One region of the Cohnella sp. 56 genome, then DNA from elsewhere that is predicted to be linked to it. Evidence: predicted binding sites of a transcription regulator. Region 1 holds the regulator's gene; each other region holds the start of a gene.
What was found. Region 1 encodes Rex, which represses fermentation and respiration genes when NADH is low (regulators of the CRP and FNR family bind a similar motif). Its sites were predicted from a motif close to TTGTGAAATATTTCACAA; they were not measured.

Region 1 (5,761 bases):
CTCATTATTGGACGAAGACAAATGACATCCGGTTCAAATTATTATGTTACCACAATTCTGCGGATCGGTCATTCGACAAAGCCGGCGTCACGCAAAGCTCCGAAAAATAGGAAAAAGCCGTCCCGCTGCCGCAAGGATCGGCATGCAGGACGACCGTTATCAGGCTGCCGCAGCGCTGAGATGAGCGCGGAGCTCATCGCCGGACAGCGTCTCTTCGCGAATCAGAATGTCGAGCAGCTTGGCGAACGTGTCCATATGTCCGGCCAGCAGCTGCCTCGTGCTCTCCGTCAGCGCGTCCAGGATGCGGGCGTTCTCCTTGGACCACTGCTCGGCGGTCAGCGCTTCGGGATGTATGATGCCGAGATCGGTCATGCCGGATTCGATCAGCGTCCTGACGATGTTGGTCGCCTGATCGAAGTCGCCGCGTGAGCCGGTGCTCCGTCCGCCGTAATGCAGCTCCTCCGCGGCCGCGCCGCCGAGGGCAATCTGGATCTGCGCCTCGAGGTAGGCCTTCGTATACAGGTAGCTGTCCTTGCGCGGATGATGCCGCACGTAGCCGAGCGCCTGGCCTCTGGGCGTGAGCGATACCTGGGCGACGCTGCCGGGCCGTACGGACTCGGCGACGATCGCATGACCGAGCTCGTGCAGCGCCACGCGCTCGCGCTCCTCGCTGGTCGTCTCCCTGTCCATCCGCTCGCCCATCATCACCTTGTCGATTGCCTGCGCCAGATGCACCGGCCGCAGCTGCTCGCTCTCCTCGCGCATCGCGTAGATCGCGGCCTCGTTCATGACGCTCTCAAGCTGGGCGCCGGAGAAGCCGAACGTCTCCTCCGCAACCTTCGAGAGCGATACGTCGTCGGCCAGCGGCTTGTTGCGGGCATGCAGCTTCAAAATATGCTCGCGTCCCTGGCGATCCGGCATGTCGACCTGAATGTGCCGGTCGAACCGTCCGGGACGGGTCAGCGCGCTGTCGAGCAGCTCCTTGCGGTTGGTCGCCGCGATGATGAGCACGCGCACGGACTCGTCGCCCTGAATGCCGTCCATCTCGGTCAGCAGCTGGTTCAGCGTCTGGTCGTACTCTTTGTTCTGGCTGCCGTCGCGCTTGCCGCCGATCGCGTCGATCTCGTCGATGAAGATGATCGCGCTGTCCTTCTTCTGCTTCGTTGCCATGCCGCGCGCCTGCCGGAACAGGTCGCGGATGCGGCCCGCGCCGACGCCGACGTACATCTCTACGAATTCGCTGCCGGATGCGGCCACGAACGCCGAGTTCGTATGCTTCGCGGCGGCCTTCGCCAGCAGCGTCTTGCCCGTGCCGGGAGGGCCGGTGAGCAGGATGCCCTTGAGCGGCCGAATGCCGAGCTTCTCGATCTTCTCGCGCTGCACGAGAAAATCAAGCGCCTCGACGAGCTCCCGCTTGGCCTGCTCCTGACCGCCGATATCCTCGAACGTCAGGTAAGCCGGAGGCCGGGTCGCCGTCTTGCGCATAGCGCCGCCGAATGCCATGCCGCTGCGCGACTTGGCCAGGAACAGCAGGCCGGTCGCCAGACCTGCGCCGAGCAGGAGCGGCAGCGGCGGTACGCCGACAAAAATCATAAAGACCAGGAAAACGGGCACGAATCCGATCGCAATCTCTTTGCCGTAGGTTCTCCAATTATGCATTCGGCCACACCTCCATCCGGTCTCCCTGACGCGGTAAAATCACATATTTGGCGCTGCCGTCGAGTCTGAGACTGATATAAACGTTGTCATCGTCGATCTCGGTCGAAGCCTCGAGTCCGGGCGTCTCGGACGACAGCTTTGCCATCGCATCGCGAATGCCCGTATATTCCTTGCGGTCCATCGCCTGCGCGACGTCGAACAGCGCCGAGCGCCATATTTTCTCAAGCTTCTCGTTGTCGGCGTTCTCCGCCACGAGCTTCAGGCTCTTGGAGCCGATCGAGCGCGCGCCTTCTTCCTTTACCGTTCTATATACATCCGCCAGATCGGCGTCCTTGCTCAGCTTGACCTTTAACGTAATGCCGTCCGCATTCATGTCCGTATGCGCCGATTCGACGCCCGGCACCTTCGCCGCCGTACGGTCGAGCGGCTGCTCTACGCCATAATGACGATAAGCAAACCAACCGCCGAACAACACCGCAGCCGATAACACCGCCGTCGTCGCTATAGGCAGGATTCGCATTTTCATTCAGGCATTAGCCTCCTTTAGTAAGTTGCGCATCTCGTATATCAATTCATCCGCTACAACAGTACATCGGTCAGTATATCATATTTTGATAGACTTTTAATACATATACGCTTAAAAAGTTGTGTCAAATGTTTGCCAGCCGGGTAAGAGTGGAGTTGCGCGCAAAAAAATACGGCCTGCGCTCAGTGCGCGGCCGCAAAAATTGAATCATGATGGCTATGCGATCAGGTTGTAGGATTTAAGCTCGCTCCCGTCTTTAAAAGACAGAAATACGATCGCTTGTCTGGCTTCTTTGGCGTCGTCGATATAACGGATCTCCCATGCCGGCTGGCCCGAAAACCATCCGGGGAGCGTACGGACGATTTTTTTGCCGGGATGCCCCGACTCGAATCGCTGCTCGGCTTCGCTCTGCGTCAGTCCGTCGCTCGCCTTTTCCTTCACTGTGCCGTCATCGCGCAGCCATACGAACCACTCGGTATTCGTGCCGTCGCGGCCCTCGACCACCCAGACGGACTGCTCCCATACGTGCTTGGTCGCAGCTTCGATCTTGGTGAGGCCCGCCTCCTGCTTGGCTCTGGCGATCGCGTCATGCGACTCTCTGCGATAGTCCTCGTCCGCGCTGCGGACATACAGGGCGAACAGCACGGCGACGAATACGATGAAGCCGGCGATGATCGTCGCGAGCCGCCATCCGGTCCACACGGACTGCCTCCTGCGCGCAGCCGTCCGGCTCGGCGTCATCCGCGCAGCCTCTCGAAGCTGCGCTGCGCCTCGAAGCGAATGCGTTCGACGTCAAGCGTGAGCAGCTCCCGTCCGCGCATCAGCTGGCGCCCGTCCACCCACACGTGGGCGACATCGGCGCCGCTCGCCGCATAGACGAGATGCGAGATATAGTCGGTTCGCGGCATGAAATGCGGCTTGTCGATCGATACGGCCGTAATATCGGCCTTGAAGCCGGGACGCAGAGAGCCCGTCACATCGCCGAGCCCGATGGCGCGCGCGCCGTACAGCGTGCCCATCCGCAGCGCCTCGGCTGCGGGGACGGCGGTCGGATCGCCGGATACGCCCTTGTGCAGCAGCGCCGCCATGCGGATCTCCTCGAACAAGTCCAGGTTGTTGTTGCTGGCGGCGCTGTCGGTGCCCAGCGCTACGGTCACGCCCGCGCGCAGCAGATCGGGCACTCTGGCGACGCCGCTGGCCAGCTTCAGATTGCTCACCGGGTTGTGGGAGACGGCGACCGCGCGCTCGGCCAGCAGAGCGATCTCCTCGTCGTTCAGATGCACCGCATGCGCGACGAGCGACTGGCGGGAGAACAGCCCGAGCTTGTCCAGATGCTCTACGGGACGGACGCCGTATTGCTTGACGTTAAACTCGACCTCCGCAGCCGTCTCGGACATATGGGTGTGGAGCGGGAGATTAAGCTCGTGGGCGGCCGCGACGATCCGTTCGATATAATCCGGCGGGCAAGTATAAGGCGCATGCGGGGACATCATGACCTGAATCCGGCCATCCGCGGCGCCCTGCCAGTCTCTGGCGAACTGTACGGCATCGCCTAGCTTGGCGGTCTGCACGTCGGGCGGACACAGACCGATCACGCCGCGCGTGAGCGTCGCCCGCAGTCCGGCTGCAGAAGCGACCTCCGCGACGCGGTCCATATGATCGTACATGTCGACGAACGTCGTCGTGCCGGATAGAATCATCTCGGCAGCAGCGAGCGAAGTGCCCCAGAATACGTCGTCACCGGTAAACTTCGCTTCCATCGGCCACATATGATTTTCCAGCCAGTCCTGCAGGACGAGGTCGTCCGCCAGACCGCGCAGCAGCGACATCGCCGCGTGTCCGTGCGTATTGACAAGGCCGGGCATGAACAGCAAGCCCCGTCCGTCCACGATCTCTTCGGCAGCGTCGCGCAGCTCGCCGGGGGCGACGCCTTCGCCGGATGCGGCGATATACCCGCCCTCGATCGACATCCAGCCTTCGAATACTTGCCTGTCCGCGGACAGCTCCGCGAATACGCCGTTCTCAATCAGCCAACGCTTCATAATTCGTCTCCTTCGCTCTCGTCGGTCATTTCCGATTGTTGATCGTGGTCCATATAATAAGCGAGACTCAGCAGCTCGCTCGTGAAGTCCGCATGATGAATCCGTATGCCCGCAGGCGTCTTCAGCACGGTCGGCGCGAAGTTCAGAATGGCGCGAATGCCGGCCTCGACGAACCGGTCCGCCACCTTCTGCGCCTCGCTCGCCGGAACCGTGATGATGCCGATCGAGATTTCTTTGTCGCGCACTTCCTGCGGCAGCAGCTGGATCGGATTGACGGTCAGGTTGCCGATGGAGACGCCTTTTTTGGCGGGATCGTCGTCGAACACGGAGACGATCTTCATATTGTCCTTGAGGTACATATTGTAGTTGCAAAGCGCTCTGCCCAAGTTGCCCGCGCCGACCAGCGCGACATGGATCGGGCGGTCCAGGTTCAGGATATGGCGGATCTTCTCGATCAGATAACCTACGTTGTAGCCGACGCCCTTGCGTCCGAACTCGCCGAAGTACGCCAGGTCCTTGCGGATCTGGGCGGGATTGAGATCGAGCTTCTCGCCGAGATCCTGGGACGAGACGGTCTGCACGTCGCTGATGCTCAGCTCGTTCAGATACCGCAGATAGATGGGCAGGCGCCTGACGACCGCTTCCGATATTTTCACCTGCTTCAAGTGGTTCGTTCCCCTTCCGGCGCCTTGATGGTAGTTTCCTTCGATTTTTTCGCGCGGCTTCGTTTTGGAGCGGCGGGCTCCTGCGTACGCCCGTCCGCGGAGGATGCTGCCTCCTGAGCAGCGGAATCCTCGGCGGCGGCCGCGGTCTCGCCGTCTGCGGCCGCGCCGCCCTGCGAACCGTCCGCTCCGGCAGCCGCAGCGTCGGCAGGCGTCTCCGAAGCCGGCTGCAGCCATTCGCGGACGCGGGAGACGAGGCCGGCCAGCGGCAGATGCTCCATCTTGGGACCGGGCAGCGAATACAAAAAGTATTTGCCGTAGCTCGTGTCGATGACGCGTGTATCGTACAAAATGACGATGCCTCTGTCCGAGGCCGTCCGCACGAGCCGGCCGAAGCCCTGCTTGAACTTGATGACGGCCTGCGGCAGCGACAGCTTCATGAACGGATTTTTGCGCTGGGCCGTGAGCCGCTCGCTCTTGGCCTCCGTCACCGGATGGTTCGGCGGCTGGAACGGCAGGCGGACGATCGCAAGGCAGGTCAGCGCGTCGCCCGGAAGGTCGACGCCCTCCCAGAAGCTGCTCGTACCGAGCAGCACCGACCGCGGCTGGTCCATGAATTGGCCCGTCAGCCGACTGCGGCTGCTGCCGTCCATCCCCTGCCCCAGCACTTGAATATCACCGGGCGCGAGCGCCGCCTTGAGCGGCTCGTACACCGTCTTGAGCATCTTGTGCGAGGTGAACAGCACGAGCATGCGTCCCCGGGTCTCGACAGCGACCTCAGCCAGCGAAGCGGTCAGCGCCTTCACGAAGGCGGCTTCCCCGTCACGCCCCTTGATTCCCGGGAAGTCTCTCGGTATCAGGAGCAGTGCCTG
Region 2 (5,761 bases), on a different contig from region 1:
TGGTGTGCCTTGATCCCGTCCGCGAGCGAGGCCGTCTGCCTGAATCCGCTCGTCAGATCGCCGCTTCGCAGCGCGTATTCGACCAGCGGCCTGACCGCAATCGTGACCGTCCCCCGCATATATCGTCCCGCCCCCAATGCGTCTCCCGATCCGACCCGCGCCGGAACATTTGTTCCTCTCATTGTAGCATGAAGCAGCACGTGTTGGAAAACCGGCAACCCGAATAACCCGCCTCTCCTGCGAAAAGCCGCAGCGAATGGCGGGTTGTCTCATTGTCGGAAGATCGGACCGCTGAAGCTCTCAGACGAGCCTGCTTGCTTGCGGGCCTGCCTGCTTGCTTGCCTGCTTGCTTGCCTGCTTGCTTGCCTGCCTGCCTGCCAGCCTGCCCGCCTGCCGAACGGCCCGCTTAAGGCTGCCGCTCCGACAGCTTCTCCTGCGCCATGCGAATCATCTCGCGAACCATGGAACCGCCGATCTTGCCGCCGATATGGCCTGCGTCCTCGGTCGTCAGATGACCGTTGTCTCCCGGCATTAGCGGCACGCCCAGCGACTTCGCGACTTCGTACTTGACGTCGTCGGGATGTGCAGGATCGACAGCGTAGCCTTCCTTGCGCATGACCTCGGCCTTGAATGCATTGACGCCCTGCTCCGCGCCCGGCACGGCGAGCCGTCTTGATCTTCTTCTGGCCATCTGGCACCACCCTTTCATGTCGGATGCTGCTAGCATGCGCCCGTTTCGGATCGCTATTCCCTTAAGGAAAGGGACCCGGCAGCAAATGCTGCCGGGCCCGGACGATCTTACTTACTTGCTCAGAAGCTCCACCGTATCGTGCAGCTGCCACTTCAGCGCCGCTGCGCTGAAGTCGTTCCAGTGACCGCTGTCGACGAGATAGACCTTGTTGTTCTGGGCAGCAGGAATGTTCTTCCAGGCCGAATCTTTAAGCGAATCGTACGTATCCTTGTCGGCTTGACCGTCGACCATGATGAACAGGCGATCGGCGTCGGCCACGTTAGCCGGCACGGCCTCTTGCGTAACTTCGGTCGTAGCAGTCAGTGTCTTGACGTGCTCGGTCGGCAGGAAGCCGAGATCGTCGTACAGCGGCGTAAACACCTTGGTCGGGTGTTCGTAAATTTTCTTGCTCCAGAATTGGAGAATGCCGACCTTTTCGCCTTCGGCGATTTTACCCTTGAGCTTTTCTTTGGCATCGGCGACTTCGGCCTTGTAGCCGTCCAGGAACGCCTGCTTCTGGTCTTCAATGTCCAGCAGCGCGGCCAGATCGTCCAGCTGCTCGTACGGCGTACGGCCAAATGTCGTCGCATAGGTCGGCGCGATTTTTTGCAGCGCGTCGACGACTTCGGGCTTGAAGTAGTTGCTCACGATGATGAGGTCCGGCGAGGCGGCCAGCACCTTCTCGTTGTCCGCTTCCTGATCGCCGACGCTCGGAATGCCTGCGACGGCTTCCGGCTCGTCCTTGTACTTGTCCAGGTAATAATTGAGCGTGCCGACAGGCTTGACGCCGAGCTGCAGCAGGTCGCCGAAGTTATTGAGCGCGATGATGCGCTGCGGCTTGACGGGCACCTCGACTTCGCGGCCCATGCCGTCGGTGACCTTCTTTGTGGTTGCAGCCGGATCGGCGGATGCCGAAGCGCTGGCGGTCTCCGAGGCCGAGGCGGATGGGCTGGCCGAAGCGGACGCGCCGGACGAAGCGTTATTGTTTTTGCTGCCGCACGCCGTGACGGCGAAGGCGAGCAGCAGGATGAGCGCGAGGAACAGGGACGTTCTGCGTTGCTTGAACATGAGGCAATTCTCTCCTTGTACGTTATCAGTTTGTCTAACGATAACGATTCTCAATATCACTCGAATCATCTTACCGGATATTCGTCGAAAAGGCAAGACTCGCTGGCGCCACTTCACTCTGTGGCATGCTTCCGCCTAGCCCCGCGCTATCCGGCAAGTAACCTCCTACCGCACAGATTTGTGCGGTTCCGGCTTCGCTGGCGCCACTTCACTCTGTGGCATGCTTCCGCCTAGCACCACGCTATCGGGCCAAGTGCCTCCTACCGCACAGAGATGCGTGGTTCCGGCTTGGCCGGGAGCATGTTTTTCCGTTGCGCGTACTAAATAATTTAGGCAGACGAGCAATAGCGGAACTTTCTTCCGTTAAGCGCACCGATCAGGTTAGCCAGACGAGGCATAACGGAACTTTTTTCCGTTAAGCGCACCGATCGGGCAAGCCAGACAAGGCATAACGGAACTTTTTTCCGTTATACATACCGAATGGGTTAGTTAGACGAGCAATAACGGAACTTTCTTCCGTTAAGCGCACCGATCGGGCCAACCAGACGAGCAATAACGGAACTTTTTTTCCGTTAAGCGCACCGATCGGGCAAGCCAGACGAGCAATAACGGAACTTTCTTCCGTTATGCGCACCGATCGGGCCAGCAAGACGAGGCATAACGGAACTTTTTTCCGTTAAGCGCACCGATCGGGCCAGCCAGACGAGCAATAACGGAACTTTCTTCCGTTACGCGCACCAAATGGGTTAGCCAGGCGAGCAATAGCGGAACTTTCTTCCGTTAAGCGCACCGATCAGGTTAGCCAGACGAGGCATAACGGAACTTTTTTCCGTTATGCATACCAAATGGGTTAGTTAGACGAGCAATAACGGAACTTTTTTCCGTTATGCATACCGAATGGGTTAGCCGGACGAGCAATAACGGAACTTTCTTCCGTTATGCGCACCGAATAGGTTAGCCGGACGAGGGATAACGGAAATTTCTTCCGTTATGCATACCGAATAGGTCAGCCAGATGAGCAATAACGGAACTTTCTACCGTTACGCGCGCCGATCGGGGTTAGCCAGACATGAGATAATGGAGCTTATTCCCACGGCCGCACGGATGGGGCGCCATGATGCATAAAAAAGATCCCTTTCCCGGGCATTTGTCCGGAGAAGGGATCTTTTTACTAGCCATGGCGTTACTATTCGAGCACCGCGAACAGACCTTTGATGTGCGTCAGGTAGCGGATGTTGCTCATTTCCTTCATGAGCGTGGCAGGGAAGCCCTTGAAGCGGGTGTTGCTCGCGCCGACGGTGCCGACTGCGTCCTTGCGGCCGAGGCTGCCGAGCGTGCCGGAGAATACCGGCTGGAACGTGTCCTGCACGCCGCCCTTGATGACGGCGGCCAGGTTGTGGCCGATCAGCTCGCCCATCTGCCAGGCCAGCTGTGCGGTCGGCGGGTACGGACGCGCGCCTTCGCCCGGGATGACGACCGCGCAGTCGCCTGCGAGGTAAACGTCGGGGTGCGAGGTCGATTGCAGCGTGTCGGTAACGGATGCGCGGCCGCGGTTGACTTCGATGCCGCAGTTCGCGACGATCTCGTGGCCTTGGACGCCGCCGGTCCAGATGATGGTGTTGGACTTCAGCGTGCGGCCGTCCTTCAGGGAGACGGTGTCTTTGGAAGCTTCGGTGATCGCTACGCTGATGATGAACTCGACGCCGCGCTTCTCAAGGCTGGCTTGGGCGCGGGCGATCAGCTCCGGCGGGAAGATCGGCAGAATCGCCGGGCCGGCTTCGACGACGTACAGCTTGATGTCGCGCGGGTCGATGCCCTTGGCGCGGGCGACTTCAGGCAGCTTGTCGGCGAATTCGCCGACGAGCTCGATGCCCGTCAGGCCGCCGCCGCCGACGACGATCGTCGCGTCGGCCGGGTCCTTGGACGCCTTGTAGGCATCGAGGCGCGCATGAATGTGCTCGCGGATCTTGTTGGCGTCGGCGACGGACTTGAGGACGAAGCTGTTCTCCTGCAGTCCGGGAATGCCGAAGTACGCCGTCTCGGAGCCGAGGGCGATGACGAGGTTGTCGTACGTGTACGTGCCGCCGCCGGCCGTCGTCACTTTCTTATCGTTCGGCTTGATCTCCTTGACCGTATCGATGATCACATTGATGCCTTGGTTTTTCAGCAGCTTGGCAAGCGGCAGCGCGACCGCCGGCTCGCTGATCGTGCCTGCAGCCAGACGGTGCAGCTCGGTGATGATCTGGTGGGTCGGATAACGGTTGATGACCGTAATCGCCGCTTCGTGGACGCTCAAGTGCTGACGTGCCGTCAGCGCGCTCAGCAATCCGCCGTAACCGCCGCCCAGGATCAAGATTTGTTTAGCCATGGTCCATCCTCCGTTCGTGAGTCAGTGGTTAAGGGATTAGCGTTGCTGCTGGCGCTCCGCCAGTACGTTCAGGAATGCTTGGGTGTAGCGCAGCGTCTTCTGCACTTGCGGATCCTTCAGCATCTTGAGCAGGCCGAACAGGCCGACCGTCTGCGTGTCGGCTTCGGCGCGGTCTCCGGCTTCGATCGCCGCGGATGCGAGTCCCTTGGCCGTGTCGACGACAGGCGTGAAGAATTCGACGATACCCGCCTTCGTGTCGTTGATGAAGACTTGGTCCTTCGCGAGGCCGGCTGCGAAGTCGTACGCCGCCGTCAGCGTCGTCACCATCTCGGTCAGCTTGGGAAGGTTGTCCACCAGCGTAGTGAGCGATTGTTGAATCTCCGGCTTCATCAGTTGATCCAGCACATCCTGGGCCTTTTGCGCGTCGACGGCTTGCTCGGCGCCTTGCGGTTGCGGTGCGGTAGTCATGAGACAAAGTCCTCCTTTACAGTAAGATCATGCGGTCTCTTGCGAATCTCCGTCTCGACGGACGAAGAGGGCAGATGGGAGGCGGTCGGCATTTGTACCATTTTTCACATAAAATAACGTGCCGCTGTTCCTACAGCTTCTTCGATGAATCGAGCCGGAAGGTCGAAATGAACCCTTGCCCACTATTTTACACCCGATCGCGCCGCAAATGTAAAAAAATTAAAAAGGTAATATGTGTCTATTGTGTGTCGGTCGGTGTCGGATCGTGGTCCGGCGCCGAGGCGGAAGAGACATATGCATGTCGGCTGGAGCCGAATCCGAACAGCGAGGCGAGCAGGACGACGCCCAGCATGACGCCTAGCGGCGCCTGCCAGCCGCCGGAGCGGTCGTGAACGAAGCCGATGAAGGCGGGGCCGACAGCGGCGACCAGATAACCCACCGACTGGGCCATGCCGGACAGCTCGGTCGCCTCCGCGGCAGTGCGCGTCCGCAGCGCGAAGAAGACGAGGCACAGACTGAAGCTGGCGCCCGCGCCGATGCCGATCAGCACGATCCACAGCACGGCCAGCGGACCGGTGCCGTGATCCAGGAACAGCCCGAGATAGCCGACGAGCAGCATGCCCATCACGACGCTCATGATGCCGCGCTGACTCGGACGGCGAGCGGCGAGCACAGGCGCCAGAAAGTTCGCCGGCAGACCGATGATCTGCATAAGCGACAGCATCCATCCCGCTGTCCCCGCATCCATGCCCCGGTCCTGGAGCAGCTCCGGCAGCCAGGTCACATTGACATAAAAAATAATGGACTGAAAGCCCATATACAGCGTCACCTGCCAGGCAAGGGCCGAACCCCACAGCTTGATGCCGGGCGTCTGCTGGCGCACCTGGCGTCCGCGGCGGCTGCGGATGACCTGCGGCAGCCAGACGATCATGGCCAGTGCGGAGGCGAAGCCCCACACGCCGAGCGCGCCGCGCCAGCCCCAGCCCGGCGCATCCGCGATCGGGATGCTGACGCCCGAGGCGATCCCGGCGACGAGCGTCAGGGCGACCGAATAGATGCCGGTCATCAGTCCCGCCCGGCTTGCGAAGTCGCGCTTGATCACCGCAGGCACGAGCACATTGGCGATC
Region 3 (5,761 bases), on a different contig from region 1:
CCTGCACGCTTCATCCGTTTATCACCCTCAATTGGTTGTCATGACAACTATATACCTGAATGGCCTGTGCGGTCAAGGAAATTTGGGCTGCGCATATATAAAACGAGACTGTCCCCAGGCCGTCAAGCGACCAGTGAGACAGTCTCATGCGGGCGTCAGCCCGCGATAATATGGAAGCCCGCATCCACATGCAGCACTTCGCCCGTGATGCCGCGGGACAGGCCGCTGACGAGGAACATCGTGGCGTCACCGACCTCGGATTGATCGACGTTGCGCCGCAGGGGCGCTTTTTCGACCACCGTGTTCATAATGTCGTTGAATCCCGATACGCCCTTCGCTGCGAGCGTACGGATCGGTCCCGCGGACACCGCGTTCACTCGGATGCCGTACTTGCCCAGATCCTCCGCCAGATAGCGAACGCTCGCTTCGAGAGCCGCCTTGGCGACGCCCATCACATTGTAGTTGCGCATGACGCGCTCGGCGCCCAGATACGTCTGGGTGACGATGCTGCCGCCTTCGGTCATGAGCGGCTTCGCGGCCTTGGCGACGGCGACCAGGGAGAACGCGCTCGACTCCTGCGCCAGCAGATAGCCCTCACGCGACGTATCGACGTATTCGCCGCCCAGTTCGTCCTTGTCCGCGAACGCGAGCGAGTGCACGACGCCGTGGACGACGCCGGCCTCCGCGCCGATCTTGGCGAACGCCGCCTCAATCGACGCATCGTCCGATACGTCGCACTGCACCGTCAGCAGCGGCTCGATGCCGCTCTCTGCGAGCAGCTTGGCGAGCTTATCGTAGGAGCGTTCCTTGCGATACGTAAAGATAAGGCGGGCGCCTTGCGCATGCAGCGACTTGGCGATCCCCCATCCGATGCTTCGTTCGTTGGCGATTCCCATGACGATGACATTCTGACCGTTAAGCAATCCTGACACTTCCATCTACCTCCGCTTGCGCTGTGAACTTGAGATGATTCATTATAGCCCAAAGCGGAGGCGAAGGACAGGCCGGCCCCCTGTCGGCGCCCCGACACATGGAGCCCGAGCTCAGCAAGTTCAGCTCTCGGCGGCGTCCGGATCGAAGCCCCGCGTCTCCTTGCCCAGTGCGAGCAGGACGACGACGCCTACCGCAATCGCGCCGCAGAAGATGAGGAACACACCCGTAATCCCGGTCCCCCGCTCCAGCAAATATCCGACGAGATACGGTCCGATCACGCCCCCGATGCGGCCGAACGAGGCGGCCATGCCCGCACCGGTCGAGCGGATTCGCGTCGGGTACAGCTCCGGCGTATAGGCGTACATCGCGCCCCATGCGCCCAGATTAAAGAAAGACAGGCATGCGCCCGCGGTCATCAGCATACTGTCGGAGACGGCCGCGCCGAACCACCAGGCGCTGAGTGCCGTGCCGACCAGATAGATCGTCAGCACGAGCTTGCGGCCGAGCTTCTCGATGAGCCAGGCGGCGCTGAAGTAGCCGGGCAGCTGCGCCAGCGTCATGAACAGCACGTACTCGAAGCTCTTGACGAGGCTGAATCCCTTGAGCACCATAACCTGCGGCAGCCACAGGAACATCCCGTAGTAGGAAAAGACGACCGTGAACCACAGCACCCACAGCGCCGCCGTTGCGCCGCGATGGCGCGGCGCCCACAGCTGTGCGAACCGCTCGGACAGCTTCGCCTGCGTCCGCCTGGCCTGCTGCGCCTTGAAGCGGGGCGGATCCTGCACCGCGCGGCGCAAATAGAGCGCGTACAGGCAGGGCAGCGCGCCGATGACGAAGGCGATGCGCCATCCGTAATCCGGGATTACGAAGTAGCCGATGAGCGCCGCGGCAATCCAGCCGACCGCCCAGAAGCTCTCGAGCAGCACGACGGCGCGTCCGCGATCCTCCGCGCGCGCCGACTCGGACACGAGCGTCGACGCGACGGGCAGCTCGCCGCCGAGGCCGAAGCCGGCGACGAACCGCAGCAGGCATAGCACGGCGAAGCTCGCGGCCAGCGCCGACAGGCCGCTGGCGATACCGAAGACGAGCAGCGTAGCGAGCAGGATGATACGCCTGCCGTAGCGGTCCGCCAGCGAGCCGGCGACCGCCGCCCCTGCGGCCATGCCGACGGAGCCGATCGCCGTGAGGAAGCCGAGCTGCTGCTTGCCGAGCTCCCAGTCGGCGGCGAGAGCGGCCGCTACGAACGAGATGAGTCCGACGTCCATCGCGTCGAACAGCCAGCTGAGCCCGGCGCTGAACATAAGTTTGCGTTGACCCGCGTTTTTGGCGCGGAGGTCCGAGATGGCTTTGGCCATCGGGCTCCCTCCCTTGGCTTTGACAAGTGTTTCCCTAGTCTTACCCAAATTCGGTCCTTGCTTTGTTTGACGCCGTTTTTTTTGATACATTATGGAAATGGGAGAAGGAGGAAGCGCTATGCCGGATATCGTGTGGCAATCGTTTATTGTGCTGGCGGCAGCGCTCATCGCTCTCGTGCTGCTCGGCGCCGCTTACGCCATTTTCATCGAGCCCGCCCGTCTGATCGTGACCCGCCGCGAGATCGTCTCCGCGTGGCTGCCGCCGGGCTTCGACGGCATCAGGATCGTTCAGTTCAGCGACACGCACATCGGTCCGAACTACTCGCTGCAGCAGCTGAGCGGACTGATCGCGGCGATCAATGCGGAGCGGCCGGACATCGTCGTATTCACGGGCGACCTGTTCGACGCGAGGAAGCGCAACGCCGAGCGGGAGAAGGACCTGTCGCCCCTGCTCTCCCGCATCGAGGCGCCGCTCGGCAGATTTGCCGTCTACGGCAATCACGACTTCGGCTACGAGCGCAACAGGCGCTCGCATAATCCTTCGCTGGTCCGCGCCGGCTTCGAGGTGCTGCTCAACGACACCAGGCGAATCCGCCGGCCCGACGGAGCGCATCTGTCCGTATCCGGGCTGGACGACTACGTGCTGGGCCGACCCGACCCGCTGCGCGCGCTGTCGAAGCTGCGGCCGGACGGCTTCAATCTGCTGCTCGTCCACGAGCCGGATGTCGCGGATTCGCTCGCGCGATTTCCGATCGATCTGCAGCTGTCGGGCCACAGCCACGGCGGCCAGGTCAAGCTGCCGCTCCTCGGCGCGCTCGTCCGCACGAAGCTCGGCAGCCGGTACTTGTCCGGCCAGCATGTCGTCTCCGACCGGCGCAGGCCGCCGCGGCCATATCTGTTGTACGTGAACCGAGGCATCGGCACGACGCGCTGGCGCGTGAGATTCGGCAGCGTGCCCGAGCTGTCCGTATTCACGCTGCGGCACGGGAATCCGGACCGGCAGGCGGCAGACATGCCATAAAACAAGCCAGGCGGCGCATAGTGTGCGCACTGCCTGGCTTGATATCGGATGAAGGAACCTCTGCGTCTTATTCGGCTGCCGGCGGGGTGAAGCTGCGCTTCGCGAACTCGGCATCCATCATGAAAAACGCATTGCTGTCGTTGTCGATGCGCTTGAGCTTGGAGATGATGCTGTCGAAAAGCGCCTCCTCCTCGACCTGCTCGTCGATGAACCACTTGAGGAACTGGATCGTCGCATGCTCGCGGTCGTTGAGCGCCAGGTCGGACAGGTTGTAGATGCGGCGCGTGACCTCCTGCTCGTGCTCGTACGCGTGCTCGAACACTTCGAGGATCGAGCCGTATTCGTTTTGCGGATCGGGGATGCCCTTCAGCTTGACCTTCTTGCCGCGGTCGTTCAGATATTTGTAGATCTTGGACGCGTGGTAGCGCTCCTCCTCGGCCTGAACGACAAAAAAGTTGGCGAAGCCGTCGAGGCTCTCCGCCGAGCAATAACCGGCCATCGCGAGATACACATGCGCGGAATGCAGTTCAAAGTTAAGCTGCTCGTTAAGTGCGTCATGCAGCGTATCGTTCATCATGTCAAGCCCACCTCCGGAATGTTGTGCATCGCTTTACATTTTACCACAATCTGTCTGGCTCATGCTCGCACAATTCGACAATCGGCCGCACGGCGGCAGGCGATGCAGCCCGCCCGTCCTGTCGGGATGGTCGGGACTCGGCAATCCGGGTAAAAAAACATGGACCGGGCGGCTTGATCATGTCATAATCGAGGAAAATATTGGACTTTGGATGAGTGCGAAGCGAGGTGAATCTCATGGAAACGGAATCTCTGCGAATGGTGGAAAAGCTGGCCGAGAAAAAGATGAAAATATTCAGGCAGAGCAAGCTCCGCTATCTGGCGCGGTCCGCGCTCGCCAGCATGTTCATCGGCTTCGGCGTCATCGTCGCCTTCAAGACGGGCAACTATTTTTACCTGGAGCACTCTCCGCTCACGTACCCGATGGCGGCCATCACGTTCGGCGCGGCGATCATCCTGATCGTGTACGGGGGCGGCGACCTGTTCACAGGCAATACGTTCTACTATTCGTACACGGCGCTCCGGCGCAAGATCCGCTGGTCCGACACGATCAAGCTGTGGTGCTGGAGCTACTTAGGCAACATTATCGGCGCCTGCATCTTCGCGTTCATGATCTTTGCGACCGCCCTGTTCAAGGACGCGAGCGTCAACGGCTTCCTGCTCAGCGTCGTCGACAAGAAGATGAACACGCCGGTCGGCGAGCTGTTTTTTCGCGGCATTCTGTGCAACTGGCTCGTCTGCCTCGCCTTCTTCGTGCCGATGTCGATGAAGGAGAACGGTGCCAAGATGTTTGCGATGATGCTGTTCGTCTTCTGCTTCTTCATCTCGGGCTACGAGCACAGCATCGCCAACATGTGCACGTTCGCGATCGCGCTCGTGCTGCATCACCCCGGCACCATCTCGATCGGCGGCGTGCTGCACAATCTGATCCCGGTCACGCTGGGCAATCTGATCGGCGGCGGCGTGCTCATGGCGTATATGTATTATTATGTAAATAAGCCTTTTATGGATGACGAGACGAAGGACGAGCATTAATTCAATTGGACGAGGAGAGGATCTGTATGAAAAAAACGAGAATCGTCATTGTCGGTGCGGGAGCGGTAGGTTCGACCACGGCATATACGCTCATGCTGCGCAATCGGGTCGACGAGCTGGTGCTGATCGACGCCAACCATAAAAAGGCGGTCGGCGACGCGCTCGACATGAACCACGGCATGCCGTTCCTCGGCGGCGGCGATCTGTGGGCGGGCGGCTACGAGGACTGCAAGGACGCGGACATCATCGTCATCACGGCAGGCGCGGCCCAGCGCGAGGGCGAATCGCGCGTCGATCTGCTGAAGCGCAACGCCGTCATCATCGACAGCATCGTCGAGGAAGTGCTGAAGTACAATACGACGGGCATCCTGCTGATCGCATCCAACCCGGTCGACATCATGAGCTATATTACGTGGAAAAAATCGGGATGGCCGATCGAACGCATCATCGGCTCGGGCACGCTGCTCGACAGCGCGCGCTTTCGCTACCTGATCGGCGAGAAGCTGAAGATCGATCCGCGCAGCGTGCACGGGCACATCGTAGGCGAGCACGGCGACTCCGAGCTGCCCCTCTGGAGCCTCGCCAACGTCGCGGGCGCCGAGCTGTCCCTGAGCGACGCGGACAAGGAAGAGGTATTCACGAATACGCGCGACGCCGCCTATCAGATCATCAGCGCCAAGGGTGCGACCTACTACGCGATCGCGCTGGCGCTCGACCGGATCTGCACGGCGATCCTGCGCGACGAAGGCGCCGTCCTGAACGTATCGACGCTGCTGCACGACTACCACGGCGTCTCCGACGTATTCCTCGGCGTGCCGTGCATCGTCGACCGCCAGGG

Region 2: the regulator Rex is predicted to act here: its motif matches at 4,727-4,744, upstream of VQ071_RS06420 (DUF1641 domain-containing protein).
Region 3: the regulator Rex is predicted to act here: its motif matches at 3,911-3,928, upstream of VQ071_RS27880 (formate/nitrite transporter family protein).

The regions. Positions count from the first base shown of each region.
Region 1 is NZ_JAZDQE010000004.1:276,559-282,319, forward strand. Features, by position in the region: gene VQ071_RS09500 (AAA family ATPase) at 160-1,659, opposite strand; gene VQ071_RS09505 (hypothetical protein) at 1,652-2,185, opposite strand; gene VQ071_RS09510 (cell wall elongation regulator TseB-like domain-containing protein) at 2,402-2,887, opposite strand; gene VQ071_RS09515 (amidohydrolase) at 2,923-4,227, opposite strand; gene VQ071_RS09520 (redox-sensing transcriptional repressor Rex) at 4,224-4,892, opposite strand; gene dinG (ATP-dependent DNA helicase DinG) at 4,889-5,761, opposite strand, start outside.
Region 2 is NZ_JAZDQE010000003.1:178,486-184,246, reverse strand. Features, by position in the region: gene VQ071_RS06440 (ATP-dependent DNA helicase) at 1-119, opposite strand, end outside; gene VQ071_RS06435 (alpha/beta-type small acid-soluble spore protein) at 407-691, opposite strand; gene VQ071_RS06430 (ABC transporter substrate-binding protein) at 803-1,798, opposite strand; gene VQ071_RS06425 (NAD(P)/FAD-dependent oxidoreductase) at 2,985-4,166, opposite strand; gene VQ071_RS06420 (DUF1641 domain-containing protein) at 4,203-4,634, opposite strand; gene VQ071_RS06415 (CynX/NimT family MFS transporter) at 4,873-5,761, opposite strand, start outside.
Region 3 is NZ_JAZDQE010000026.1:15,249-21,009, reverse strand. Features, by position in the region: gene VQ071_RS27905 (MarR family winged helix-turn-helix transcriptional regulator) at 1-14, opposite strand, end outside; gene fabI (enoyl-ACP reductase FabI) at 156-938, opposite strand; gene VQ071_RS27895 (MFS transporter) at 1,053-2,291, opposite strand; gene VQ071_RS27890 (metallophosphoesterase) at 2,410-3,312, shown strand; gene VQ071_RS27885 (ferritin) at 3,380-3,886, opposite strand; gene VQ071_RS27880 (formate/nitrite transporter family protein) at 4,126-4,923, shown strand; gene VQ071_RS27875 (L-lactate dehydrogenase) at 4,950-5,761, shown strand, end outside.